DNA from 3 places in the Pseudomonas sp. Tof1 genome. Region 3 is predicted to be linked to each of the others. Evidence: riboswitches for the same ligand, from Rfam matches in the RefSeq annotation. Region 3 holds a riboswitch; each other region holds the start of a gene.
The links. A riboswitch is a leader RNA that binds a small molecule or an ion and turns the genes downstream of it on or off. The one in region 3 is predicted to bind cobalamin.
Positions count from the first base shown of each region.

Region 1: linked by a shared signal. The riboswitch ahead of cobW (cobalamin biosynthesis protein CobW) and the one ahead of ACZ5KU_RS14530 (CbtB domain-containing protein) in region 3 are both predicted to bind cobalamin.
Region 2: linked by a shared signal. The riboswitch ahead of cobO (cob(I)yrinic acid a,c-diamide adenosyltransferase) and the one ahead of ACZ5KU_RS14530 (CbtB domain-containing protein) in region 3 are both predicted to bind cobalamin.

Region 1 covers NZ_AP024344.1:3,032,740-3,036,007, reverse strand. Annotated here, with positions in the region: gene cobN (cobaltochelatase subunit CobN) at 1-344, opposite strand, end outside; gene cobW (cobalamin biosynthesis protein CobW) at 349-1,416, opposite strand; cobalamin riboswitch at 1,516-1,723, opposite strand; gene ACZ5KU_RS13935 (glycosyltransferase) at 1,812-3,101, shown strand; partial or broken gene ACZ5KU_RS13930 (glycoside hydrolase) at 3,106-3,268, opposite strand, start outside.
Region 2 covers NZ_AP024344.1:5,410,277-5,413,544, forward strand. Annotated here, with positions in the region: gene ACZ5KU_RS24265 (cobyrinate a,c-diamide synthase) at 1-759, opposite strand, end outside; gene cobO (cob(I)yrinic acid a,c-diamide adenosyltransferase) at 756-1,367, opposite strand; cobalamin riboswitch at 1,450-1,668, opposite strand; gene ACZ5KU_RS24275 (aminotransferase class III-fold pyridoxal phosphate-dependent enzyme) at 1,828-3,162, shown strand; gene ACZ5KU_RS24280 (thioesterase family protein) at 3,155-3,268, shown strand, end outside.
Region 3 covers NZ_AP024344.1:3,168,675-3,171,942, forward strand. Annotated here, with positions in the region: gene ACZ5KU_RS14520 (cobalamin biosynthesis protein) at 1-359, opposite strand, end outside; gene ACZ5KU_RS14525 (CbtA family protein) at 382-1,092, opposite strand; gene ACZ5KU_RS14530 (CbtB domain-containing protein) at 1,116-1,301, opposite strand; cobalamin riboswitch at 1,399-1,622, opposite strand; gene ACZ5KU_RS14535 (response regulator) at 1,755-2,111, opposite strand; partial or broken gene ACZ5KU_RS14540 (CHASE3 domain-containing protein) at 2,364-3,268, shown strand, end outside.

The sequences.
Region 1 (3,268 bases), 140 kb from region 3:
CCCGGCACCAGGATCAGCGCCACGCCGCGCTCGGCCAGTTGCACCAGGCGCTCGATGCCGTAGCGCCAATAGCCGATCCCGCCGTGCAACGACAGCAGGATCACCTTGGCGTGTTGCAGCACCTGGTCGACATACAGGTCGACCGAGGCATGATTCTGCACCTGCATCGGGTTGGCCAGGCGCAGGCTGGGGTAATCGTCCGGCAGTTGCTGCGCCGCTTCGGCGAGCAACGCCAGGCTGGAATCACCGCTGCACAGGATCACCAACTCGGCGGGGGTCTGTCCCAGGTCGGCAATGTTGTCGTCCGACACGAAACCGCCGGGCTGGGTCCTGAGCAGGTGCATGGGGTCAGACCGTCAGCGCCGCGCGCAGGGTCGACTCGAGCAGGGCGGCATCCAGTTCCTGACCGATCAGCACCAGGCGGGTGACACGCGGCTCGTCAGCGCCCCAGGCACGGTCGAAGTGCTTGTCGAAACGGGTGCCCACGCCCTGGATCAGCAGGCGCATCGGCTTGTTCGGGATCGCCGCGAAGCCCTTGACCCGCAGGATGCCGTGCTTGACCACCAGTTGCGTCAGGGCATCGAGCAGCAGGCTTTCATCGGCTTGCGGCAGGTCGATGGAGATCGAGTCGAAGGCATCGTGGTCATGATCGTCGTGATCATCGCCGTCGTGGTGGTGATCGTGGTGGCTGTGACGGCTGTCGATATGTTCTTCGGAGCCGGCACCCAGGCCGAGCAGCACGTCCAGCGGCAGGCGACCGCTGCTGGCCTCGACGATCTTCACCGCCGGTGGCAGTTCCTCGGCCACTTCCAGGCGGACCTTGGCCAGGTCTTCGGGGGCGATCAGGTCGGTCTTGTTGAGAATCACCAGGTCGGCGCTGGACAACTGGTCGGCGAACAGTTCGTGCAGCGGCGACTCGTGGTCCAGGTTCGGGTCGAGCTTGCGCTGGGCGTCCACCTGGTCGGGGAAGGCGGCGAAGGTACCGGCGGCCACCGCCGGGCTGTCGACCACGGTGATCACCGCATCGACGGTGCAGGCACTGCGGATTTCCGGCCACTGGAACGCCTGGACCAGCGGTTTGGGCAACGCCAGGCCGGAGGTTTCGATGAGGATGTGGTCCAGATCGCCGCGCCGTGCCACCAGTTCGCGCATCACCGGGAAGAACTCTTCCTGCACGGTGCAGCACAGGCAGCCATTGGCCAGTTCGAAGACGCGACCGACCGCCTCTTCCTCGGTGCAACCGATCGAGCACTGCTTGAGGATTTCACCATCGATGCCGAGTTCGCCGAATTCGTTGACGATCACCGCGATGCGGCGGCCCTGGGCGTTGTCGAGCATGTGGCGCAACAAGGTGGTCTTGCCCGAGCCGAGGAAGCCGGTGACGATGGTGACAGGAAGCTTGGCCAGTGTTTTCATCGGGATGCCCCTTGGCAAAAATAGCGGGCATACGGGACGAGAACCGCTGCCGGAACAGGCGCGGGTAGGTTCGCCACCGGATCACCCCGCCCGGTTTAAGTGAAATTCTGTCACGAGGCAGGTCTCCTGGCTTGCGGGCGGGTGTTCGGCAGTCGCCCGATCACCGGGTCTTGCGCCTTCCCGCCCCAAGGGGCAGTGGCCAGGCAAGACTATCAAACCGCTCACAGTTGCGGGGGCAGCCGCGGCTTGCCGCGTTCCCATCTTAGCTTCGGCCGGATGCCGAAGAACCTCGAACCTGCAAGGCTACGCAGTGCGCGGGAGCAGGTCAATCTCGACGGCCGCTGTGGTTTAATTGCGCCCCCTTTCACCCTGCCCGTTTCAAGGAAGCCCCGCCCATGAGTGCCACCGGCACCACCACCGTCCTGGTCATCGGTTATGTCTGGCCCGAACCCCGTTCCTCGGCCGCCGGTGGGCACATGATGCAGATTCTCGAAAGCTTCCTCGAAGCCGGCTGGCACATCACCTTCGCCAGCCCCGCCAGCGTCGGCGAGCACAAGGCCGACCTGCAGAGCCTGGGAATCGACGAACAGGCCATCGAGCTCAACAACAGCAGCTTCGACACCTTCATCACCGCCCTGCAGCCGGATGTGGTGCTGTTCGACCGCTTCATGATGGAGGAGCAGTTCGGCTGGAGGGTCGAGAAGCACTGCCCCGACGCCATCCGCGTGCTGGAAACCTCCGACCTGCAAAGCCTGCGCGACGCCCGCCAGCAGCAGCTCAAGGAACGCCTGAAGGCCGATCCGGACCCGAACGACTTCAGCACGCTGTTTGCCCCCGACCTGCCGCAGGTGTTCCAGCAGATGAGCGAAACCGATCAGGCCCAGCGCGAGATCGCGGCGATCTACCGCTCGGACCTGAGCCTGATGATCTCCGATGTCGAGATTCGCCTGTTGACCGAGCAGTTCCGGCTGCCGCCGGCGCTGCTGCACTGGTGCCCGCTGATGCTCGATCAGCCCGCTGCCTTTCGGCCGTTCGAGGAGCGCGCGCATTTCCTCAGCATCGGCAACTTTCGCCACGCACCGAACTGGGACGCGGTGCTCTGGATGAAAACCACCCTCTGGCCGCTGATCCGCCAGCAATTGCCGAGCGCGCAACTGCACGTCTACGGCGCCTATACACCGCCCAAGGCCACCGCCCTGCATAACCCGACCCAGGGCTTTCACGTGCTGAACTGGGCCGAGGATGCCTTGCAGGTCATGAGTGCGGCGCGCATCTGCCTGGCACCGTTGCGCTTTGGCGCCGGGATCAAGGGCAAGCTCGCCGATGCCATGCTCTGCGGCACGCCAAACGTCACCACGCCGATCGGTGCCGAAGCCATGCACGGCGACTTGCCCTGGCCCGGCGCCATCGAGACCCGCGCCGAAGCCCTGGCCGCGGCCGCCGTGCAGCTCTACCAGGACCCGGCGGCCTGGCGGCAGGCCCAGGCCGCCGGCCACGCCTTGCTGGCCGCCCGCTACGACCGGCGCCAGCACGGCCCGGCCCTGGTGGCGCGTATCGAGCAATGCCGGCAGCGACTGGCACAACATCGGCGCGACAACTTCACCGGCGCCATGCTGCGGCATCACCATCACAAGAGCACCCAGTACATGGCCCAGTGGATCGAGGCGAAAAACCGCAAGGCCTGAGGCCTCATGTCGAAGGCAGGAACAACCGGGCGATCTCGATCAGTTGCGGCCCCCGATCCGGCGCCAGCACCAGGGCCGAACGCGGCGGCAACAGCCGGCCCTCCGGCGAACGGGCGGGTTTCCTGGCGAAGTTCACCGTGATCAGGGTGCCGTCGCTGAACGAGGTA
Region 2 (3,268 bases), 2.2 Mb from region 3:
ATAGATGAAGGCAAACGCTTCGTCGTGGGCCACCGCGATTCGAACACCGGCCAATAGCGGCTCGACGGCCGCTGCTGGCGGTGCGGCGAACTCGACCGCCGGCGGCAAGGCGACTTCGCAACTGGCGCCCAGGGCCTCGGCGGCGACCTCCAGGCGACGATCCAGGTCGTTCAGCTCGCTGGCCTGGACCAGCCCGAGGTGCCGGCTCGGCAGCTCGATCCCGGTCTCGCGGGAGAGCGCACCGTACCAACGCAGGCCTTCGGTCAGGCTGCCTTCGAGCAATTGCGCATGACGCGGGGTACCGACCCGGTTGGCCAGCACCCCGGCGAACGGCAGGTCCGGCTGGTAGCGCGCCAACCCCAGGGCCAGCGCGCCGAAGGTCTGGGCCATGGCCGTACCGTCGATCACCGCCAGCACCGGCACACCGAAGTGCCGCGCCAGGTCGGCGCTCGATGGCGTGCCGTCGAACAGCCCCATGACCCCCTCGATCAGGATCAGGTCGGCCTCGCCCGCCGCCTCCCAGAGCAGCCGGCGGCTTTCCTCGGCACCGACCATCCACAGGTCGAGCTGGTACACCGGTGCGCCACTGGCACGCTCGTGAATCATCGGGTCGAGGAAGTCCGGGCCACACTTGAACACCCGGACCTTGCGCCCCTGGTTGCGATGCAGACGCGCCAGGGCCGCTGTCACCGTGGTCTTGCCCTGGCCGGAGGCCGGCGCGGCAATCAGCACCGCCGGGCAATGACGCGCCTGAGTCATAGTTCGATGCCTTTCTGCGCCTTGATCCCGGCCTGGAACGCGTGCTTGAGCAGGCCCATCTCGGTGACGGTGTCGGCCAGGTCGATCAGTTCCGGCTTGGCGCCGCGCCCGGTCACCACCACGTGCTGCATCGGTGGACGGGCCTGCAGGTCGCTCAGCACCTGGTCCAGATCCAGATAGCCATGCTTGAGGGCGATATTCAGCTCATCGAGCACCACCAGGCCGATCTCCGGGTTGGCGAGCATTTCCCGCGACACCGCCCAGGCCGCCTCGGCCGCGGCGATGTCACGCTGGCGGTCCTGGGTTTCCCAGGTAAAGCCCTCACCCATCACATGGAAGCGCACCTGCTCGGGGAAGCGGCGGAAAAACAGCTCCTCGCCGGTGCTGTTGCGGCCCTTGATGAACTGCACCACGCCGCACTGCATGCCGTGGCCCATGGCCCGGGCGAGCATGCCGAAGGCCGAGCTGCTCTTGCCCTTGCCGTTGCCGGTCAGCACCAGCAGCAGGCCACACTCGTTGGGGGCATTGGCGATACGCTCGTCGATCACCGCCTTCTTGCGCTGCATGCGCGCCAGGTGGCGTTCGTCGCGCTCGGGGGACTCGTTCATGACAGCTCTCCGTTGGGCTGGATAACGCAAACGGCGGGCAGACGCAGGCACGGCCAAAGCCGTCCAGCATCGCCCGCCGTGATGCTGTGGAATGGATCAGGCCGGTCTCCGGGCTCATGAGCGCGCGAACGCGGGACCGCGCGCCTTCCCATGCCGTCGGCACAGTGGCGAAAAGCGCAGTCTTGACTCATTTACCGTTGCGGGGGCAGCGCCGGGATCGCGCCTCTCGAAGGGCTCACCGGCTTCCCTGTTTCACTCTGTTGACACCGGGCCACAGAGCACCTGAAACAAGCCGGGAAGGTTAGAGGGTTGGGGGTGGAGCGTCAATTGAAGTCGACCGCCAGCCCCGGCGAACGGTGGCATGAACAGGAGAAATGAGCCTCACGAGGAAAACTCATTTCTCCTGAGGGTAAAGGTGGGAATAACGTTTCTCCACATAACACCTCAGTGAGGCAACGGCGTGCACCTGATCAAGCCAAACCTGCGTCAGTACTACCCGATGGCCTTCTCGGCCCAGGGCAGCACGATCATGACCGATGACAACAGGACGATTCTCGATGGCTGCTCCGGCGCCATAGCCTGCTCCCTGGGTCACGGCCACCCATACATCATCGATCGGATGCGGATGCAAGCCCACAGGCTCAGCGCCGCCTATCGCACACAATCGCTGAACCTCCCGGCCGAGCGATTGGCACAAAGACTCTGCAGCAAGCTCGGGCAGGCCGGAGCATTTTTCGTCAATAGCGGTTCAGAAGCCGTGGAGGCAGCCTGCCGCACTGCAATTCAATACTGGGACGAGGTCGGCCGGTCAAAAAAGAGACATATCTTGAGCAGGACCATCAGCTATCACGGCTCGACCCAGGCCAGCCTGTCCCTATCCGGTCATTGGCCCAGGCGTCGCAATGTCTGCAGTCCCGACCAACGGCCAACAATTCCCACCCCCTACTGCTACCGCTGCCCTTACGGCAAGAGCCGCAAGACCTGCCAACTCGCCTGTGCCCAGGCACTGGAAATCGAGCTGGGCCAGATCGGGGCCGACGCAGTGGCGGCCCTGCTCATAGAGCCCATCACCGGAGCTTCAGGAGCGGCCATCCTCCCACCGGCAGGCTACCTGGAAACGATCAGCGACATCTGTAAACGCAACGATGTACTGCTGATCGCCGATGAGGTACTGACTGGCCTCGGTCGCACCGGCACCTGGCTGGCCATGGACCACGGTCAAGTCAAGGCCGACATCAGTGTGCTGGGCAAGGGTCTCAATGCGGGATATTTCCCGTTGTCCGGCATCCTGGTGACAGAGGCGATCAAAGAGGCAATCGAACTGGGTAGCGGGGTGTTTTCCTACGGCCACACCCATTCCAATCATCCCATAGGGGCCGCAGTTGGCCATGCCGTCCTGGACGTGCTCGAAACCGAGGGCCTGGTACCTCTATCCGCCAGCCGCGGGCCAATCATCGAATCATATCTGCAGCGGTGCACGGACAGCTCACCCATCATTGGCCAGATTCGCGGGGCAGGCATGTTATGGGGAGTGGAAATAGTCCAGGACAAACCTCGCAAAACACCCTTCGTACCGGGTGCCCAAGCCGCCGAAAGCCTGGTACGGCTCGCCTGGGCCAAAGGCCTGAATCTCTATCCCGCCAGCGGTTTTGCTGCACATCGGCATGGTGACGCAGTGATTTTTGCCCCGCCCCTCAACACCCCTATGCCCATGCTTGAGGAAATGCTTTTACTCCTTGAGCAAATCCTCCAGAGCGCTCCCGGCCACCTGCACAAGGAAGCTGATCATGCCTGACCTCATCGGTCGAATCGGACTGCTGAGACATACCGTCCAACCGATCGACCTGGCCACACACTGGAACAATGACATCCCCGCCCTCGCTACACCGATACTGCTTTGG
Region 3 (3,268 bases):
GCCTGCGGGTGCTTCTGGCGTGAAATCAGCAGGCTTGCCGGGGACTGTCCCTGTTGTTCGGCCAGGGCCAGGGCGGCACTTTCGGCAACGCCGTGGCAGCCGGTATGGGCGAAAGCCAGGCTGGAGCGATGGCTCAGATGTGGCTCGTAGGGTTGCAGCGCCGTGGCGCTGAAGAACAGCAGTGGCAGTTGCAGTTGTCGAGCGAGTTCCAGCAATCCCGGCTCATGGCGTTTTCCATCGATACTGGCCAGTCCGGTGACTGCCGAGAGGTCGAGTCGACAGCTCTGCAGGGCACTTTCCAGCAGTTGCCGCAGGACCGACGCCTCGCAGCCTTGCCGGCAACCGAAGCCAGCCGCCAGGGCTGGCTGCGCGGGGGCTTTGTCATGCCCGGTGCCGAGTGTCGGCCTTGCGACGGAACAGCCAGGCGCTGATCAGGCCCAAGGCCAGCCAGAACACCGCGTTGGTCAGTTGCGAGGCGATCTTGAACTGCGCCTCCAGCGCTTCTGGTGCCAGGCTGGAATGCACGTCCGGTTGCGGCGCGCCGATCACGTGGGGCACCACGACAATGGCCACGCCCAGCAGCTTGAGCAGCCAATGCCGGCCGAACACGACCAGGGCGATGGCCACGGCAGTGGAGGCCGCGGTGCTGGCCCACCAGATCTGCCGTTGCAGCAGGTCCGCCGCGGCGGTGCCGGGCAGTTCCGGCGGCAGGCCGAGGGTCGGTGCCAGGCAGAAGGTGGCGTAGCCGGCCAGTCCCCAGAGCAGCCCCTGGGAAGTGCGATTGGGCGTACGCAGGGTATACAGGCCGGCGAGCATCAGGGCGAAACCGACCGCGACCACCAGGTTGCCGCCGGTAGTGGAGAGCACGCGCTGCCAGCCATCTTCCGGCTCCCACGCGGCTTCATCGTGGCCTTCGTGACTATGCCCGGCCATGGCGGCGCCGGTGTGCTCATGGGCTTCGCTGGCCGGGGCCTTCTCGTAGGTTTCCGCTTCGAGAATCAGGGGGGCGACCCAGAAGCTTTGCAGCAGGGTCAGCAGCAGGGCGGCCAGCAGTCCGCTGAAACCAGCGGTTTGGGCGATACGCTTGATCATGGCAGGGTTCTCGGTGGCACGGCTCAGTGGCAAGGGAAGGCGGCGCTGTGACGTGTATCGTGGGCGGCGTTATGGACCGCATCGATGTGCGAGAACCCGGCGAAATAAACCAGCAGCACGCCGAGGACGCTGGCGCCGATGGCGGCGACGAGACGTTGGCTGCGGGTCGATGTGACGGTGCCGGAATGGCTGGCGGTGGTGACGGACATGGCGCTTCCCTCTGGGTCTTCAGCAGGCGGCCACGCGCAGAAAAACCTCGGCGGGCCGGGCCCGGAGGTTTCAACAGCGCCTGCCCACCGCAGGTTTGTCATTCGATATTTCCGGGCCGGTCTCCGGGCTCGCGAGGGGTTCCAGTCTGGCTCGAACCTTCCAGCATCACCTTCCCATGCCGGCTGGCACAGTGGATCTGACGCTTCTCTCGCTTACCGTTGCGGGGGCAGCACCGGACTTGTCAGGCATGATGAAGCATCCGCCGACGCACCGGTTTCCCGTTTCACCCTGTGAAGGGCACCCAGAACAGGCGAGTAGGAAAGCATGCCATCTACCGGTGCGTCAACTGAGCTGCAGGGTGACCACCGGGTCGAGAAAAGGTGGGGAGGGCTGCGGTAAAAAGCCGAACCTAAAGTTATTTCTAGAATAATAATCCCAATAAAAACAACTAGTTAGATAATGTTTTTAATCTTATCTCTGAGCTGATCGATCGAAAACGGCTTGCCGATCACCTGCATGCCGGCGGGTACTTCGAGGCTGTCGGCGTAGCCGCTGGCAAACAGCACCGAGAGTCCGGGGCGGACCTGGCACGCGGTCCTCGCCAGGTCTCGGCCGTCCATGTCGGGCAAGCCGACATCGGTCATCAGCAGGTCGATGGGGGTGGTGGTGTCATTGAGAAACTCCAGGGCCGCGTCGCTGCCGCTGGCCTCCAGGACCCTGAACTCCAGTTCCTCCAGCACATCGACAATCAGCATGCGGACAATGGCGTCGTCTTCGACGACCAGGATGGTGGAGCTGGCTGCGCACATAAGGGGTTTCCCAAAAAAGTGAAAGCGGAGCAGGAAGGTGCCTGTCTTTTGTATTGGTAAGCGGCCAATTGCCACAAGTTCTATTTCTTGTACAAAAATATTTTGCTGTACAAGAGAGTAGGATAGCGGGTCTGATTGATGCTGGGCAGTGCGAGGCAGGAAAATGCCTTCTACGCTGTGAGAAAAATGGATCCTTTTTTTACAAAATTACGTCAAACTCCTTGGTTTTCAAGACTTCCTCCGGGGCCCGAAATGAATTCACCGTCTTCGGTTGATGAGAGCAGTTTTCGCAAACTCCTGAGTCGCAACATCAGCCTGCCGCTTGGGGTGGGTGTGCTCAGCGCAGTGTTCTTCGTTTCCCTGATCAGCTATCTGCTTTCGGTGATCCAATGGGTGCAGCACACGGACCGGGTGATCAACAACATCAATGAGGTGATGACGCTGTCTGTGGACCTGGAAACCGGCATGCGCGGTTTCCTGATCACCGGCGATGAGCACTTCCTCGACCCCTATGAAGTCGCCAGGCCGAAGATCATTGCCGAACTGCGCGGCTTGCAGCAGTTGGTGGCGGACAACCCGCAGCAGGTCGATCGTTTCAGGCGCATCGAGGCCCTGCAGGGGGCCTGGACCGAATACGCGCAATCGATGATCGATCTGCAGCGCAGTAAGGGCGACTATCGCGAAGCGATCAAGGCCGGGCGTGGCAAGCGCCTGACCGACGAGATCCGCAGCGAGTATGCCAATGCCATCGACACCGAGCAGCAACTGCGCCTGTCCCGCAATGACGATGTGCGGCGTACCACCCTATGGAGCATCACTGCCTATCTGGTCTTCGTGCTGGGCCTGAGTGCGCTCCTGGCTTACGTTGGTAGAAGGGATTTACTAAATCTTTCAGCGAGTTATGGGAAGAATCTCGAGTCGCAACTGAAGAGTTCCGAGCGCCTTGAGAAGCAGGCCTGGCTGCGTGGCGGTCAGAACGAACTGTCCACGCAGATGCTCGGCCAGCTCGGGCTGAGCCCCCTGGGGCGCAATATTCTGCAGTTCTGCGCCCAGTACCTGGGCAGTGCCGTGGGTGTCCTGTATGTCCGTGAGGAGCATGGTGGTTTCCGGCGCATCGCCACCTATGGTCTGTCTCGCGAGCAGGAGCAGCAGCGGGT